Regions from separate parts of the Streptomyces sp. NPDC059398 genome, predicted to be linked through region 1. Evidence: riboswitches for the same ligand, from Rfam matches in the RefSeq annotation. Region 1 holds a riboswitch; the other holds the start of a gene.

Region 1 (7,799 bases):
CGTCGGCGCTGCGTCCCTGCATGCCGCACACGGCCTGCGCCGCCAGATCGCCGCGCTCCGCGACGACCTCGCGGGCGCCTCCGGCGGCAACGCCCGGGGCGCGGCCATACCGGCAGCCCGCGAGGAGACCCCGGCGGACGAGATACGCGCGGCCGTCGCCGAAGCACTGGCCGAGGAGCGCGAACGCGAGCTGGCCGAGGCGCGCGCCTTCTGGGCCGCCCAGGAGTCCCGCGACGCGGCGGACGCCCCGTCCCTCCTCGGCGGTCTGACCGGCCTCGGGGACGACGCCGCGTTCTTCCTGCCGCGCCAGACCGATTTCACCGGCATGGACCCGGCCTTCGAGACCGGCTTCGGTCCTGAGCTGGAGTCGGCCGTCGAGCAGAGCGCCGAAGCGGACGAGGAGCCGGGCGCCGAGGAGTACGCGCCGGACAGCGCCGAACTGGCCGCGGCCCGCCGCAGGCACCCCTCGCACCCCGACTTCGTCCCGGTGCAGACCCCGGTGGTGACCGAGCACGAGCGCATGGTGACCCGCCTCGAAGAGCTGGCCGAGACCCGCACCGCGCTCTCCGACGTCCGTCCCGGCCCGCTCGGGACGCTCGATGTGTACGTCTTCACGGACGGCACCACGCTCTGCATGACCCCGGGCCACCGCGAGACCGCCGAGCGGCTCTCCGAGGCCCTGCGCGCGGGCGACAACCCGGTCCTGCTGGGCGGTTCCGGCATCTCCGGTGCGTACGCGCTGACCTTCACCTGCGGCGAGGAGAACGTCTACATCCTCGCGGACCGCGTCATAGCGTCGCTGTAACGCACCACCGGGGCGCGCCCGCACGGGACTTGCGTATCTCACGCCCCCCGGGTCGCACCGCTCGCGCCCCTCACAGCCCCGATCCGGCCTCCGCCGACTCCACCGACTTCACGGCCTCGTCCAGCTCGACGGACGGGGCCGTTCGCAGCTCCTCGGCCAAGTCGTGTGCGGCGACGGCGAGTTGGTCGGCCACCGCGAACATCCCGGCATCCGGCATGGTCCGCACGGCGGAGTCCGGAGACTCCAGGCGCTGGGCACGCGACGACAGTTCCCTGGCCAGCGCGAGCCCGACGGCGGCGGCACCCCGCTGGAGCCGGCTCTGCGGTGCGGAGCGCAGCCGGTCGGCGAAGCGGTCGGCGGCGGCGGTGAGAGGGGTCGTATCGAGCACGCCGCGACCCTACGCGCCCGCCCCGGACTGTTGCCAACGGGCCGATGCTGAGGCACGGTGCAGGGAAGGCACCAGTAAGGCCGACTCAGCAAGGCCGACTCAGCGCAATGCCTCCGGAGGCGCCGATGTCCCAAGTCTTCTCCGAAGAGACCCATCGCAACATGCTCTCCCGCATCCCCGAGTGCACGGGCCGTGAAGTGTCCGACTGGCTGCGCGCCGTCGACGAAGGCCCCACCCTCGTCCGCTTCGACGAGAAGGTCAGCTGGCTCAGGACCGAACACCACCTCGCCTACGGCCATGCCAAGGCGATCATCCACGAGTACGACCTGAGACGAGCCGCACGGCGCCTGCTGTAGCAGCCCTCCGGGAACTCACCCGGCACCACAGAGCCGCTCATCCGATCCAGTGAACGCCGGTCCAGTGAACACCGGTCCAGTGAAGCCGAAGGGGCCCGCCCGGAACGAGAACGTCCGGACGGGCCCCTCACTGTCGGCCGATGGCCGCTCTGGATCCAGTCGTTACCGATCTAGTCGTTACCGCTGAAGATCGCGACCAGCCGCAGCATCTCCAGGTAGATCCAGACGAGCGACATGGTCAGCCCGAAGGCCGCGAGCCATGACTCCTCGCGCGGAGCGCCGTAGGTGATGCCGTCCTCGATCTGCTTGAAGTCCAGCGTCAGGAAGAAGCAGCCGATCAGGATCGCCAGCACCCCGACGAGCGCGCCGAGCGGCCCGAAGTCGCGCAGTCCGCCGTCACCGGCGACACCGAAGGCGACCAGCAGCAGATTGACCACCATCACCATGAGGAAGGCCATGGCGATGATCATGCCGATCCAGGCGTACCGCGCGGTGACCCGGATCCAGCGCTGCTTGTACGCCACCAGGCTCGCGGCCGACACCGCCATCGTGCCCAGCACCGCCTGGAAGGGCGCACCCGACCACTGGCTGTTGTACATCTCGCTGATCACGCCGAGGAAGATGCCCTCGAAGAACGCGTAACCGAGGATCAGCGCGGGCGCCGGTGTCCGCTTGAAGGACTGCACCATCGCCAGGACGAAGGCCACCAGCGCGGAGCCGAAGGCCAGTCCGTAACTGGTCGACGAGACCGGCAGCAGCACCCAGGCCAGAGCCGCGCCGACCACGACCGTGCCGAGCGTGACGGCCGTACGCGTGACGACGTCGTCCATCGTCATCGCGCCGGCGCGGGCGGGCGCCTGGGGGCCGTCGGGGTCGGTCACGTACGGGTTGGCGGCGTACGGGTTCTGGCCTGACGGGTTCTGCGCGTACGGGTTGGTCCCTACCGCTGGGCCCCCGGCCTGCGGCGCCGCGTTGAACCCCGCGTAGCCGTTGTCGCGGCTGAAGCCCCGTCGCGAGAAGACCGGGTTGCTGCTCCTCATCTCACTCCTCAGTGGCCACGGTGCGTGGCCTCGGGACCAGAGTAATGGGAGAGCAAAGAGAAGGACGTAGTGCCTGGGAAGGATCTTTCGGTGCTTTCGGTGCCTTCGGTGCCTTCGATGCGGGCCGGACCGTGGTCATCCCCGGCGCGGGCACCTCACGGCCGATCCGGACCGGCTTCCCTGGCATGGGCCCCCACCGACCCCGGCCGGGGTCGTTCCGGCCGCTCGGCAGCGCCCGAGAGACGGTCGAGCAGGTCCGGGACGGCGAGCAGGGTGCGTCTCTCGTCGGCGGTCAGCCGCTCCGCGATGGTGTCCGCCACCCAGCGACGGCGGGTGCGCCGGTCACCGTCGAGGGCCTCGGCGCCCGCCGGAGTGATCGCGATGAGGAAGGAGCGCCCGTCGCGCTGGTTACGGGAGCGGCTGACCAGACCGAGCGCCTCCAGCTCGATGACCGTACGGCTCATGCTCTGGTGCTTCACCCCGTGTGCGGCGGCCAGACCGGCGATGGTCTGCGGGCCCTCGCGGTCGAGCGTCCCCAGCGCCGTGGCCTGCATCGGCGGCACCGTGTCGGCGCGGGCACGGACGGCGCGCACGAACCGCCCGATCGAGCGCCGCAGCTCCTCGGCGATGTCTTCGTCATCAAGGTCCATCCGGAAAATATACAATGTGGCTGTACAGTTTCGTTGCAGAGATCAGTGCAGAGATCAGATGCAGAGATTGAGTACAGAGAACAGAGAGAGGAATCCCATGCGCCTCACCAAGCACGCCCACGCCTGTGTCACCCTCACCGACGGCGACCGCACCCTGCTGATCGACCCGGGCACCTTCACACCGAACGCGGCTGAGCTGATCGCCGACGCCGACGCGATCCTCGTCACCCACGAGCACTTCGACCACTTCGACGAGGCCGCACTCAGGGCGGAGCTGGCCAGGCGCCCCGGCCTCACGGTCCACACCACCGCCGAGGCGGCGGCGAAGCTGGGTGCGCAGGCTGTCGCCGTGTCGGCCGGCGACCGGATCGACGTCGCGGGCTTCCAGGTGACCGTGCACGGCGAGCAGCACGCGCTCATCCACGAGAAGATCCCGCAGGGGCAGAACGTCGGGTTCCTGGTGGAGGGCCGCGTCTTCCACCCCGGCGACTCCTACTCCGTGCCCGAGGCCCCCGTCGAGACGCTGCTGCTGCCGACCAGCGGCCCGTGGACGAAGTTCGGCGAGGCCGCCGACTTCGTGCAAGCCGTGCGCCCCGGCCGCAGCATCCAGATCCACGAGCTGATGCTCAGCGAGCTGGGCCAGAGTTCGGCCGCCATGTTCCTCGGCGAGGACGGACTGACCGGCATCCCGCTGGAGATTCTCGCCCCGGGCGCATCCACCGAGCTCTGATCCGGGGATCCGGGAGGGGGGCCGGGCCAACGCCCCGCGTTTCCGGGCCGGTTGCACCACGGCAATCGGTCACGGGCAAGGAAATCCGGACACGTACTCTGCTCGACGGCACGAGGTTCCCGGCGACGTGCCCGCGTCGGCACCTTCCGCCGGCCGCGCCCGGCGTCCGGCGGGAGTGCCCGGAACCGGACTTGAACCGGAATCGCCCCGCCCTCTGACCTGCGATGACGCTCTGGCTTCGGGAAATGCCCCCGGTCGAAGGGGTTCCGGCCCGGATGAGCCGGGGACAGCTGGGCCCCCGGGGGGGCGGCGGGGGGCGGGGGGCGCCCCGCCCCGGGCCGGGGTTCAGGGCCGGGGAAGATGGCGCGGGGTCCGGGGCGGCGACGGGTCGGCCGGGGTCCTGGGCCGGGGAAGACGGCGCGAGGTCGGGAGCCGCGCCGGGTCGGTCGGGCGCCGCGTCCGGGGAAGCGGGTCAGGCGCGTTCCTCCTCGCCCGCGAGCCGGCCGAAGTCGCGGTCGGGCGGGGGCGGTGTGGGGGCCGAAATACCGAGCCCGTAGTGGTGGTAGAGCTGGAGTTCCTGTTCCGGTGAGAGGTGGCGGCCGACACCGAAGTCCGGCGCTTCCTTGATCAGGGTCCGGTCGAAGGGCACCCGCAGGGTCTCGCTGACCAGCTCGCTCGGTTTCAGCGGGACGAAGGCATCCCGGCTGAACAGCCCGGTGCGTACCGCGGCCCACTCGGGGACTCCGGTGGCGTCGTCGAGGTAGACCTCGTCGACCGTGCCTATCTTGAGGCCGTTGCGGTCGAATGCCTTGCGGCCGATCAGGCTGCGCGGATCTATGTCGGTCTGCACGGTTCCTCCAACTGATCGCGACGGAACACGCTGTCTCCCGCCCCCTGCGAAGGTCTTCCCCTCAGAGAAGTCCAGATCCGGGGTATCGGCCACTCGAACACCGTGCGAAGCGGCTCGCTGGTACGCTGGCCAGTGGCTGCTGACCCCGCGCGGGAGAGCCCTTCGGACACATCGTCCGGGGGCGCCGAAGGAGCAACTCCTCCCCGGAATCTCTCAGGCACACGTACCGCGCGGACGAGGTCACTCTGGAAAGCAGGGCGGGCGTCGGGCGGGCACGTCCGGATCCCTACCTCACCGACGGTGAAAGCGGGCACGTCGAAAGGCGGGCCGGTGAAACTCTCAGGTTGAGATGACAGAGGGGGAGGCCGTCCGGGTACCCGTGCCGTGGTACCCCTCGCAGGTCGTAACGACCAGGAGGCCTCCGCCATGACTTCCCCTCGCACTCCGCTCTCCCAGCTGGAGCGTGGCACCCCCTTCGAGCAGCGCCACATCGGGCCCGACGCGGGGGCCCAGGCCAAGATGCTCGCCCACGTCGGTTACGGATCGCTCGCCGAGCTCACATCGGCCGCCGTCCCCGAGGTCATCAGGACCACCGACGCGCTGAACCTCCCGGACGCCCGCACCGAGGCCGAGGTCCTCGGCGAACTGCGCGCGCTCGCCGACCGCAACCAGGTCCTCGCCCCGATGATCGGGCTCGGCTACTACGGCACGTTCACCCCGCCGGTCATCCTGCGCAACGTCATGGAGAACCCCGCCTGGTACACGGCGTACACGCCCTACCAGCCGGAGATCTCCCAGGGACGTCTGGAGGCGCTGCTGAACTTCCAGACCGTGGTGGCCGATCTGACCGGTCTGCCCACCTCGGGCGCCTCGCTCCTCGACGAGGGCACCGCGGCGGCCGAGGCGATGTCCCTCGCGCGCCGGGTCGGCAAGGTCAAGAACGGTGTCTTCCTGGTCGACGCCGACGCCCTTCCGCAGACCGTCGCGGTGATCCGCACGCGCGCCGAGCCGGCCGGTGTCGAGGTCGTCGTCGCCGACCTCGCGGACGGCATCCCGGCCGATGTGGCCGAGCGCGGTGTCTTCGGCGTCCTGCTCCAGTACCCCGGCGCCTCCGGCCGGGTCCGGGACATCGCCCCCCTCATCGAGCGCGCCCACGAGCTGGGCGCGGTCGTCACCGTCGCCGCCGATCTGCTGGCGCTGACGCTGCTCACCTCGCCCGGTGAGCTGGGCGCCGACATCGCGGTCGGCACGACGCAGCGGTTCGGCGTCCCGATGGGCTTCGGCGGGCCGCACGCCGGGTTCATGGCCGTACGCGAGAAGTTCGCGCGCAGCCTGCCGGGCCGGCTCGTCGGGGTCTCCGTCGACGCCGACGGCAACAAGGCGTACCGGCTGGCCCTGCAGACCCGTGAGCAGCACATCCGCCGCGAGAAGGCCACCAGCAACATCTGCACCGCACAGGTGCTCCTCGCCGTGATGGCCGGGATGTACGCCGTCTACCACGGCCCCGACGGCCTGCGGGACATCGCCCGGCGCACCCACCGGTACGCCGCCGTCCTCGCGGAGGGACTGCGCGCCGCAGGGGCCGACGTCGTGCACGGCGACTTCTTCGACACCCTCACCGTACGGACCGGGGGCCGGGCCGCCGAGGTCGTCGCCGCCGCCCGGGAGGGCGGGGTCAACCTCCACCAGGTCGACGCGGACCTGGTCTCCATCGCCTGCGACGAGACCACCACGCGTACCCAGCTGGCCGCCGTCTGGGCCGCCTTCGGCGCCGAGGGCGACATCGACGCGCTCGACGGGCGCACCGCCGACGCGCTGCCCTCGGGGCTGCTGCGCGAGGACGCCGTCCTCACCCACCCGGTCTTCCACCAGCACCGTTCCGAGACGGCGATGCTGCGCTACCTGCGCAAGCTGGCCGACCGTGACTACGCGCTGGACCGGGGGATGATCCCGCTCGGCTCCTGCACGATGAAGCTCAACGCCACCACCGAGATGGAGCCGGTCACCTGGCCCGAGTTCGGTGCGATGCATCCCTTCGCCCCGGTCGAGCAGGCCCAGGGCTACCTGACGCTCATTCAGGAGCTGGAGGAGCGGCTCGCCGAGGTCACCGGATACGACAAGGTCTCCCTCCAGCCCAACGCCGGGTCGCAGGGTGAGCTGGCCGGTCTGCTGGCCGTGCGCGCCTACCACCGGGCCAACGGCGACACCGCGCGCACCGTCTGCCTCATCCCGTCGTCGGCGCACGGCACCAACGCCGCAAGTGCGGTGATGGCCGGGATGAAGGTCGTGGTCGTGAAGACCCGCGAGGACGGTGACGTCGACGTCGACGACCTGAACGCCAAGATCGAGCAGTACCGCGACGAGCTGTCCGTGCTGATGGTCACCTATCCGTCGACCCACGGAGTCTTCGAGGAGCACATCACCGACATCTGCGCCGCGGTGCACGAAGCGGGCGGGCAGGTGTACGTCGACGGCGCCAACCTGAACGCGCTGGTCGGACTCGCCAAGCCCGGCAAGTTCGGCTCGGACGTCTCGCACCTCAATCTGCACAAGACCTTCTGCATCCCGCACGGCGGCGGCGGCCCCGGTGTCGGCCCCGTCGGTGTACGGGCCCACCTCGCGCCGTACCTCCCCAACCACCCGCTGCAGCCGACCGCCGGTCCCGAGACGGGCGTCGGACCGGTCTCGGCCGCGCCGTGGGGCTCGGCCGGGATCCTGCCGATCTCCTGGGCGTACGTACGTCTGATGGGTGGCGAGGGGCTCAAGCGGGCGACGCAGGTGGCCGTGCTGGCCGCGAACTACATCGCCAAGCGTCTCGAACCGCACTTCCCGGTGCTGTACACCGGCCCCAAGGGGCTGGTCGCGCACGAGTGCATCGTCGATCTTCGGCCGCTGTCCAAGGCGACCGGCGTGAGCGTGGACGACATCGCCAAGCGCCTCATCGACTACGGCTTCCACGCGCCGACCATGTCGTTCCCGG
Region 2 (7,799 bases), on a different contig from region 1:
TAGGTCCCTAGTTGCCGGCGGAGAGAGCGGCGTACTCGTCGGCGGAGAGCAGGTCGTCCGGCTCGCCGGTGACGCGCACCTTGAACAGCCAGCCGCCCTCGTACGGGGCGGTGTTCACCAGCGACGGGTCGTCGACGACGTCCTGGTTGATCTCGGTGATCTCACCGGAGACCGGGGCGTACAGATCGCTGACCGACTTGGTCGACTCCAGCTCGCCGCAGGTCTCGCCCGCGGTGACCGTGGACCCGGCCTCAGGGAGCTGGGCGTAGACGACGTCACCGAGCGCGTTGGCCGCGAACTCCGTGATGCCGACCGTCGAGACGCCGTCCTCGGCGACCGACAGCCACTCGTGCTCCTTGCTGTAACGCAGCTGCTGGGGGTTGCTCATGACCTGATTCTCCTGGATGCGGGGGAGTGCTGGTGAACAGTGGTCTTACGGGCTGAGATGGTGTGGGTCACTTCTGGCGCTTGTAGAAGGGGAGGGCCACGACCTCGTACGGCTCATGGGTACCGCGGATGTCCACGCCCACACCGGACGTGCCGGGCTCCGCGTATGCCGCGTCGACGTACGCCATGGCGATCGGCCTGCCCAGCGTCGGGGACGGGGCGCCCGATGTGACCTCGCCGACGACCTGGCCGTCCGCGACGACCTGGTAGCCCGCGCGGGGGACCCGGCGGCCCTCGGCGATCAGGCCGACCAGCTTGCGCGGCGGGGCCGAAGCGGCGCGCTCGGCGGCGGCCTCCAGGGCGGTGCGCCCGACGAAGTCGCCCTCCTTCTCGAACTTGACGACCCGCCCGAGACCGGCGTCGAAGGGCGTCAGCGCGGTGGTCAGCTCATGGCCGTACAGCGGCATGCCGGCCTCCAGGCGCAGGGTGTCGCGGCAGGACAGACCACAGGGCACGAGACCGGCCGGGGTGCCCGCTTCGGTGAGGGCCTGCCAGAGCTTCTCGGCGTCGGCCGGGGCGGTGAACAGCTCGAAACCGTCCTCGCCCGTGTAGCCGGTCCTGGCGATGAGCGCAGGGATACCGGCGACGGTGCCGGGCAGACCGGCGTAGTACTTCAGCCCGTCCAGGTCGGCGTCGGTGAGCGACTTCAGGATGCCGGAGGATTCCGGGCCCTGTACGGCCAGCAGGGCGTAGGCGTCGCGGTCGTCCCGTACGACGGCGTCGAAACCGCCCGCGCGTGCGGTCAGCGCGTCCAGGACGGTCTGTGCGTTGCCCGCGTTGGCGACGACCATGTACTCCTGCTCGCCCAGCCGGTAGACGATCAGGTCGTCCAGGATCCCGCCGTCCTCCTGGCAGATCATGGTGTAGCGGGCGCGGCCGTTGCCGACGGTGGAGATGTTGCCGACCAGCGCGTGGTCGAGCAGCCGCACGGCCTCCGGGCCGCTGACGGTGATCTCGCCCATGTGGGAGAGGTCGAAGAGACCGGCACGGGTCCGTACGGCGATGTGCTCGTCGCGCTCACTGGCGTAGCGCAGCGGCATGTCCCAGCCCGCGAAGTCGGTCATGGTCGCGCCCAGCGAACGGTGCAGGGCGTCGAGTGCGGTGAGGCGGGGCGTGGGGCTCATATGCGGTACTCCCGGGGCATGACAGACGAGGACGATCCTCCCCATCTGTCATCGGAACCTGAGAGGTTCGCCGGCGCCTGTCGGGAGGGCGCGGCTTGCACCTTGGGTGGGACCGCGGGGCGGTCCGCTTTTCAGATCTGCCTCGTCCGCGCGGTACGGGGCCTGAGAGATTACAAGGGAGGGACTTGCTCCTTCGGCGCCCCGGCCAGTGACCGGGAACTCTCCCGCGCGGATTCGAACGGCCTGTATGGAGTTGGCGCGCACATCATCGCATGCCGGGCGATCGTTGCCCCACCGGTCTCGCATTACTCTTTCTTTACACTTCGCCGACGGGGGTATGCACAAGGACGCAGGCATGCGCAGGCGCAGGCGGCGTACGGGGTGGCCCGACAGGGGGAGCGGCCATGGTGGGACAGGAGCGGCGTGCGGATCCGGCGCCGGAGACGGTGCCCGGCGGGCCGGGGGCCGGGGCCGGGTGGCCGGCGGGATCCGGGCAGGAGGCGGCCGGGCGGACGGTGGGGCCGGGGCCCGCACGGACCGTGGCCGGGCCGGCCGTACGGAGTGGACGGGCGGGATCCGGGCGCGCGCCCGCGGTGCGGGACCTGCGCCGGCGGACCGGCCGCAGCCCGCACGCCCTGGTGTTCGCCGCGGGGGACGTGGTGGTCCTGTCCGGACTGCCGGGCAGCGGCAAGTCCACGCTGTTGCGCAGGGCCGCCGGGGCGTACGGAATCGACTCGCAGGACACCCGGGACCGCTGGGAGCGCCGGCTGCCGCGCCTGCTGCCGTACTGGAGCTACCGGCCGCTGGTGCGGGCCGCCCACTACGGCAGGCTGTGGCGGGCCCTGCGCTCGGGTGCCGGTGTCGTCGTGCACGACTGCGGTACGCACTTCTGGGTCCGTGCCCTGCTGGCCCGCACGGCGCGGCGGCGCGGCAGCGCCCTGCATCTGCTGCTGCTCGACGTGACGCCCGCGATGGCGCTGGCCGGCCAGGCCGAGCGCGGCCGGAAGGTCTCCGCGTACGCCTTCGCCCGGCACCGCGGGGCGGTCGCCGGGCTGGTCCGGGCGGCCGAGCGGGCGCGGCTGCCCGCCGGTTGCCGTTCGGCCGTGCTGCTCGACCGGGAGGCTGCGGCCGTGCTGCGCGCGATCCGCTTCGGGGCGGCGGATTGAAGGAGCTCAGCTGTCTGTCGTGGCGGGGGCCGTTAGGGTCGGTCGGCAGGTGAACGCGTGCACGGATGCACAGGTGAGAAGGGGATACCTCGGTGGACATGGCATGGCCGGGAAATGAGCTCGAAGAGGTCCTGACCGCATCGGTCGGGAACCCCGGCGCGGGCGGCCGGCTGATCGAGGTGCTGGGGCGCAGCAATCTCTGGGTTCCGCTGCCCAACGGCGGCGGGCAGGAGAGCAGTTCACTCGACCTGCCCACCGTCGAGATCGAGGGCGGGGCCTATGTGCCGGTCTTCAGCTCGGAGGCGCAGTTCCTCCAGTGCGTCGGCTCGCACTACTCCTTCGCGGTGGCCCCCGCCGTCGAGTTCGCCCGGGGGCTGCCGCCGCAGCTGGGTCTCGTGGTGAACCCGGGCGGTGCGATCGGCATGCCGCTGCCGCCGCCCGCGGTGGCCGAACTCTGCCGCAGCGGCCGGACCCCCCTCGACGGGCCCGCGACCGGCGGCCGGGTGCGGCTCTTCGAGCCGGACTGGCAGGAGGAGCCGGTCGACTTCCTCTCCGCCGCCGCGGGCGAGTTCGAGGAGTCGGGTGTGGTCCGCTCGGCCCGCCGGGCCCTCGCCTCCATCGAGGGCGGCGACCCGGTCCTCTTCGTCGGGGTCGAGTTCGCGACATGGGACGGCGCGGGCCGCAACGCCCCGATGGACGCGCTCGGCCGGGCGCTGCACCGGGTCGAGGTGAGCTGGCCGGTCAATCTCGTCCTCCTCGATGTGGCGCAGGACCCGGTCGCCGACTGGATGCTGGAGAAGGTCAGGCCGTTCTACGTCAGGGCCGGGGCGGAGGGGCCGGTGCTGTAGGGGCGGTACCGAGGGGCCGCTGCGGCGGGCCCGGTACCGCGGGACGGGAGGAGCGGACGGTCCGGTGCCGCGCAGGCGCACCGAACCCGCCGCAGCCTAAGCTGGTCGGATGCGTGGGACGCACGGGACGGCCGGCCCGCGGACTGGCCGGAATCGTGCGGCCGACCGGACGGGCGGACCAGCGGCCGGCCGGATGGCCGGAATCGCACGGGCGAACGGTGTGGACCGCGCCGGGCGGGCCGCGTCCCGGCGCATGGCACAAGCACGTCAACGGGTGGATCGAAGAGGGGCGGGACCCAGGGTGAGCGCGTCGGGCACGACGGCCGGGCAGGTCGAGCAGATGCTGCTCCAGGTGACCCCCGGGCGGTACGACGCCTATGAGGCACTGCTGCAGGCGCTCGCCGACAGCCAGGTCTGGATGCTGCTCTGGAACGGCCGGGCCGGGTCGCCGGACGCCCAGTACGGGAACATGGAGATCGAAGGCCTCGGTTACGCCCCGTGTGTGACATCGGCGCAGGAGCTGGCGGTCTCCGGCTGGAACCGTTCGCACGAGGTGGTCACCGGCCGTGACATCGCGCGCTCCCTCTACCCGGACCACTGGGGAATCTGGCTCAATCCGCATGCCCCCGGCGGCGGTGTCGGCATCCCCTGGACCGACCTGCGCCGTATCGCCACCGGTCTGGACCGGATGCCCGCCGGACCGCTGCGGCTCTCCGAACCGGCCATCGAGATCCCGCAGTTCTACGCGCTGCTCACCCAGAGCGCCCACCACACCCCGGCGATCCGCTCATTGAGCCGGGCCTGGGTGCAGCCCGCGCTCGGCACCCCGTATCTGGCCATCGGGCTCGATCTGTACGACACCAGCCAGCAGTCCGTGGATTCGGTGCGGGCGATGATGCAGCAGTCGATCGCCGCGGTTCCGGAGGGGCTGCCGGTGTCGACCGTGGCGCTCTCCGACGCGTACGACCCGGTCGGGATGTGGCTGCGGGCCAACTGCCGCCCCTTCTACGACCGTGAGGCCCACGCGGCCTCCTCTCCCGCGGCGGGATACGGATACCCGCCGGTAGGCTGAGTGTCCCAATTGGGCCGTCAACAGCGGTTGTTGGGTGCGATGTCCGAACTGGCCCATTGGTGAGGAAAGTTTCCGCTCAGCCGGTCCTGACGTCCGGATAACGGAAGTCCATTAACCGCATCACGGTTGCGCATACATTCACCTTCAGGTCTGGCGGGTGATCGCAACCGCAATGAAGACTCCCTGCATCGAGCATCGTCGTGCCCTTGTTGCGACGTGCCATGAACACATTCCGTCACTTCAGCACAGTGGCATCACCCGATGCGCTAGATGCACAGCAGCCGCCACCGCGGCAGGTACGGGCCGGCCACCGCCGGCCGGGAGGGGTCAAAGGCACTGTGACCGCACCGATCGAGACCACCGGGTCGACTGCCGAAGCGCAGCCGGAGGCAGTACTCACGGGGGCCACGCAGAGCCAGATCGAGGGCCGTTCGCTCGGCCGGATCGCCTGGACGCGTTTCAAGCGGGACAAGGTCGCCATGGCCGGCGGGGTCGTCGTGATCCTGCTGGTGCTGGTCGCCCTCCTCTCCAAGCCGATCCAGGCGATGTTCGGGCTCGACCCCAACGGCTTCCACCAGAATCTGGTGGACCCGGCTCTGCTGGGGCCCAAGGGCAGCTTCGGCGGCATCAGTTGGAGCCACCCGCTGGGTGTGGAGCCGCAGACCGGCCGGGACATCCTGGCGCGCATCATCGAGGGCTCCTGGGTCTCCCTGGTGGTCGCCGCCGGGTCGACGCTCCTCTCGGTGGTCATCGGTGTCGTGATGGGCGTGGTGGCCGGCTTCTACGGCGGCTGGGTGGACAGCGGCATCAGCCGTCTGATGGACACCTTCCTGGCGTTCCCGCTGCTGCTGTTCGCGATCTCCATCTCCGCATCGCTGCAGGGCAACGCGTTCGGCCTCAGCGGTCTGACGCTCCGTATCTGCGTGCTGATCTTCGTGATCGGATTCTTCAACTGGCCCTACATGGGCCGCATCGTCCGCGCGCAGACGCTCAGCCTGCGTGAACGGGAGTTCGTCGAGGCCGCCCGCTCGCTGGGGGCCCGCGGGCCCTTCATCCTCCTGCGCGAGCTGCTCCCGAACCTGGTCGCGCCGATCCTCGTCTACTCGACGCTGCTGATCCCCACCAACATCCTCTTCGAGGCGTCCCTGAGCTTCCTCGGCGTGGGCATCCAGCCGCCGCAGGCCTCCTGGGGCGGCATGTTGTCCACCGCGGTCGACCTCTACCAGGTCGACCCGATGTTCATGGTCATTCCCGGCCTGGCGATCTTCATCACCGTGCTGGCCTTCAATCTGCTGGGGGACGGGCTGCGTGACGCACTCGACCCCCGTGGCAAGTAATCGCGGCCGTGCCGCACACCGGACAACCGAGGGGGCTTTCCTCAGCATGAAGAGCAGGAAGACGGCAGCGGCGATAGCCGCGACGGTAGCGCTGGGGCTCGCTGCCACCGCTTGCGGGAGCAGTGACAGTGGCGGCGGGGGCAGCCATGGCAAGGCAGACGCAGCTCTGACCAGCATCGTCAACAAGACCAGCAAGAAGGGAGGGACGGTCACCTACGAGCACTCAAGTGCCGCCGACTCCCTGGACCCCGGCAACACGTACTACGGCTGGGTGCAGAACTTCTCCCGCCTCTACGCGCGTGCGCTGGTGACCTTCAACCCGGCTCCGGGCAAGGACGGGCTCAAGATCGTGCCCGACCTGGCGACCAGCCTGGGCAAGGCGTCCCCGGACGCCAAGACCTGGACGTACCACCTCCGCAAGGGCGTGAAGTTCCAGGACGGCACCGTGATCACCTCGAAGGACGTCAAGTACGCCATCGAGCGGACCTTCGCCCGTGAGGCGCTGTCCAACGGGCCCACGTACTTCAGCACGTACCTCAAGGACGGCGACAAGTACAAGGGTCCCTACAAGGACAAGTCGGCCGACGGTCTCAAGTCCATCGAGACGCCGGACGACTCCACGATCGTCTTCCACCTGAGCAAGCCGTTCGCGGACATGGACTACCTCGCGTCCTTCTCGCAGACCGCTCCGGTGCCGCAGAAGGCCGACAAGGGCGCCTCGTACGTCCAGCACATCGTGTCGTCGGGCCCGTACAAGTTCGCCTCGTACAGCGAGAGCCGCGGCGCGACGCTGGTCCGCAACCCGCAGTGGGACCCGAAGACCGACCCGGTCCGCAAGGCGCTGCCGGACAAGATCAACCTGAATTTCAACGTCCAGCCGACGACCGTCGACGAGCACCTGCTCAACGACACCAGCACCGCTGACATCGCCGGTACCGGTCTGCAGTCCAAGACTCAGCCGAAGGTCATCACCAAGGCCACCGAGAAGGCGAAGACGGACGACCCGTACGCCGGCGCGCTGCAGTACCTCGCGCTGAACGTGCATGTGAAGCCGTTCAACAACGCCGACTGCCGCAAGGCCGTGCAGTACGTCGCCGACAAGGCAGACATGGTCGACGCGATCGGCGGCGAGGTCCGGGGCGACCCGGCGACGACCGTCATCCCGCCGGGTGTCTCGGGCTACAAGAAGTTCGACCTGTACCCGACCCCGGGCAACAAGGGCGACGTGACCAAGGCCAAGCAGTACCTGGCCAAGTGCGGTAAGCCCAAGGGCTTCAAGACGACGCTGACCGCGCGCTCCGACCGTCCCGACGAGGTCACCAGCGCCACCCAGCTCCAGCAGAGCCTGAAGAAGATCGGCATCATCGCCGACATCAAGACGTTCCCGTCGGACAAGTACTTCACCGACTTCGCGGGCGTCCCGGACTGGGTCCACAAGAACAACGCCGGAATGATGATGATGGCGTGGGGCGCCGACTGGCCGGCCGGCTTCGGCTACATCGACCAGATCGTCGACGGCAAGGCCATCAAGCCGTCCGGTGGCACCAACCTGATGGAGCTCGACGACCCGAAGATCAACGCGGAGATCGTCAAGGGCATCGGGACGCTGGACAACGCGAAGCGCAACGCCACCTGGGGCCAGGTCGACCAGATGGTGATGGAGAACGCCTCGCTCGTCCCGCTCTTCTACCGCAAGAACCTGCTCTACCGCCCGGACTCGGCGGCGAACGTAACGGTCAGTCAGGCGTACCTCGGCATGTACGACTACGTGCTGATGACCTCGACCAAGTAACAACACCTGTTCA

What was found. Region 1 has a riboswitch for glycine ahead of gcvP (aminomethyl-transferring glycine dehydrogenase). Riboswitches for the same ligand answer to the same signal wherever they lie in the genome.
Region 2: linked by a shared signal. The riboswitch ahead of gcvT (glycine cleavage system aminomethyltransferase GcvT) and the one ahead of gcvP (aminomethyl-transferring glycine dehydrogenase) in region 1 are both predicted to bind glycine.

Annotation. Positions count from the first base shown of each region.
Region 1 covers NZ_JBHYWP010000114.1:17,076-24,874, reverse strand. Annotated here, with positions in the region: gene ACFXBC_RS30330 (hypothetical protein) at 1-805, shown strand, start outside; gene ACFXBC_RS30325 (hypothetical protein) at 876-1,193, opposite strand; gene ACFXBC_RS30320 (DUF4287 domain-containing protein) at 1,319-1,549, shown strand; gene ACFXBC_RS30315 (Bax inhibitor-1/YccA family protein) at 1,720-2,589, opposite strand; gene ACFXBC_RS30310 (MarR family winged helix-turn-helix transcriptional regulator) at 2,745-3,239, opposite strand; gene ACFXBC_RS30305 (MBL fold metallo-hydrolase) at 3,337-3,969, shown strand; gene ACFXBC_RS30300 (PRC-barrel domain-containing protein) at 4,442-4,819, opposite strand; glycine riboswitch at 4,960-5,058, shown strand; gene gcvP (aminomethyl-transferring glycine dehydrogenase) at 5,246-7,799, shown strand, end outside.
Region 2 covers NZ_JBHYWP010000003.1:78,714-86,512, forward strand. Annotated here, with positions in the region: gene gcvH (glycine cleavage system protein GcvH) at 8-388, opposite strand; gene gcvT (glycine cleavage system aminomethyltransferase GcvT) at 456-1,571, opposite strand; glycine riboswitch at 1,713-1,808, opposite strand; gene ACFXBC_RS02260 (AAA family ATPase) at 1,976-2,737, shown strand; gene ACFXBC_RS02265 (enhanced serine sensitivity protein SseB) at 2,836-3,585, shown strand; gene ACFXBC_RS02270 (enhanced serine sensitivity protein SseB C-terminal domain-containing protein) at 3,887-4,657, shown strand; gene ACFXBC_RS02275 (ABC transporter permease) at 4,996-5,994, shown strand; gene ACFXBC_RS02280 (ABC transporter substrate-binding protein) at 6,041-7,786, shown strand.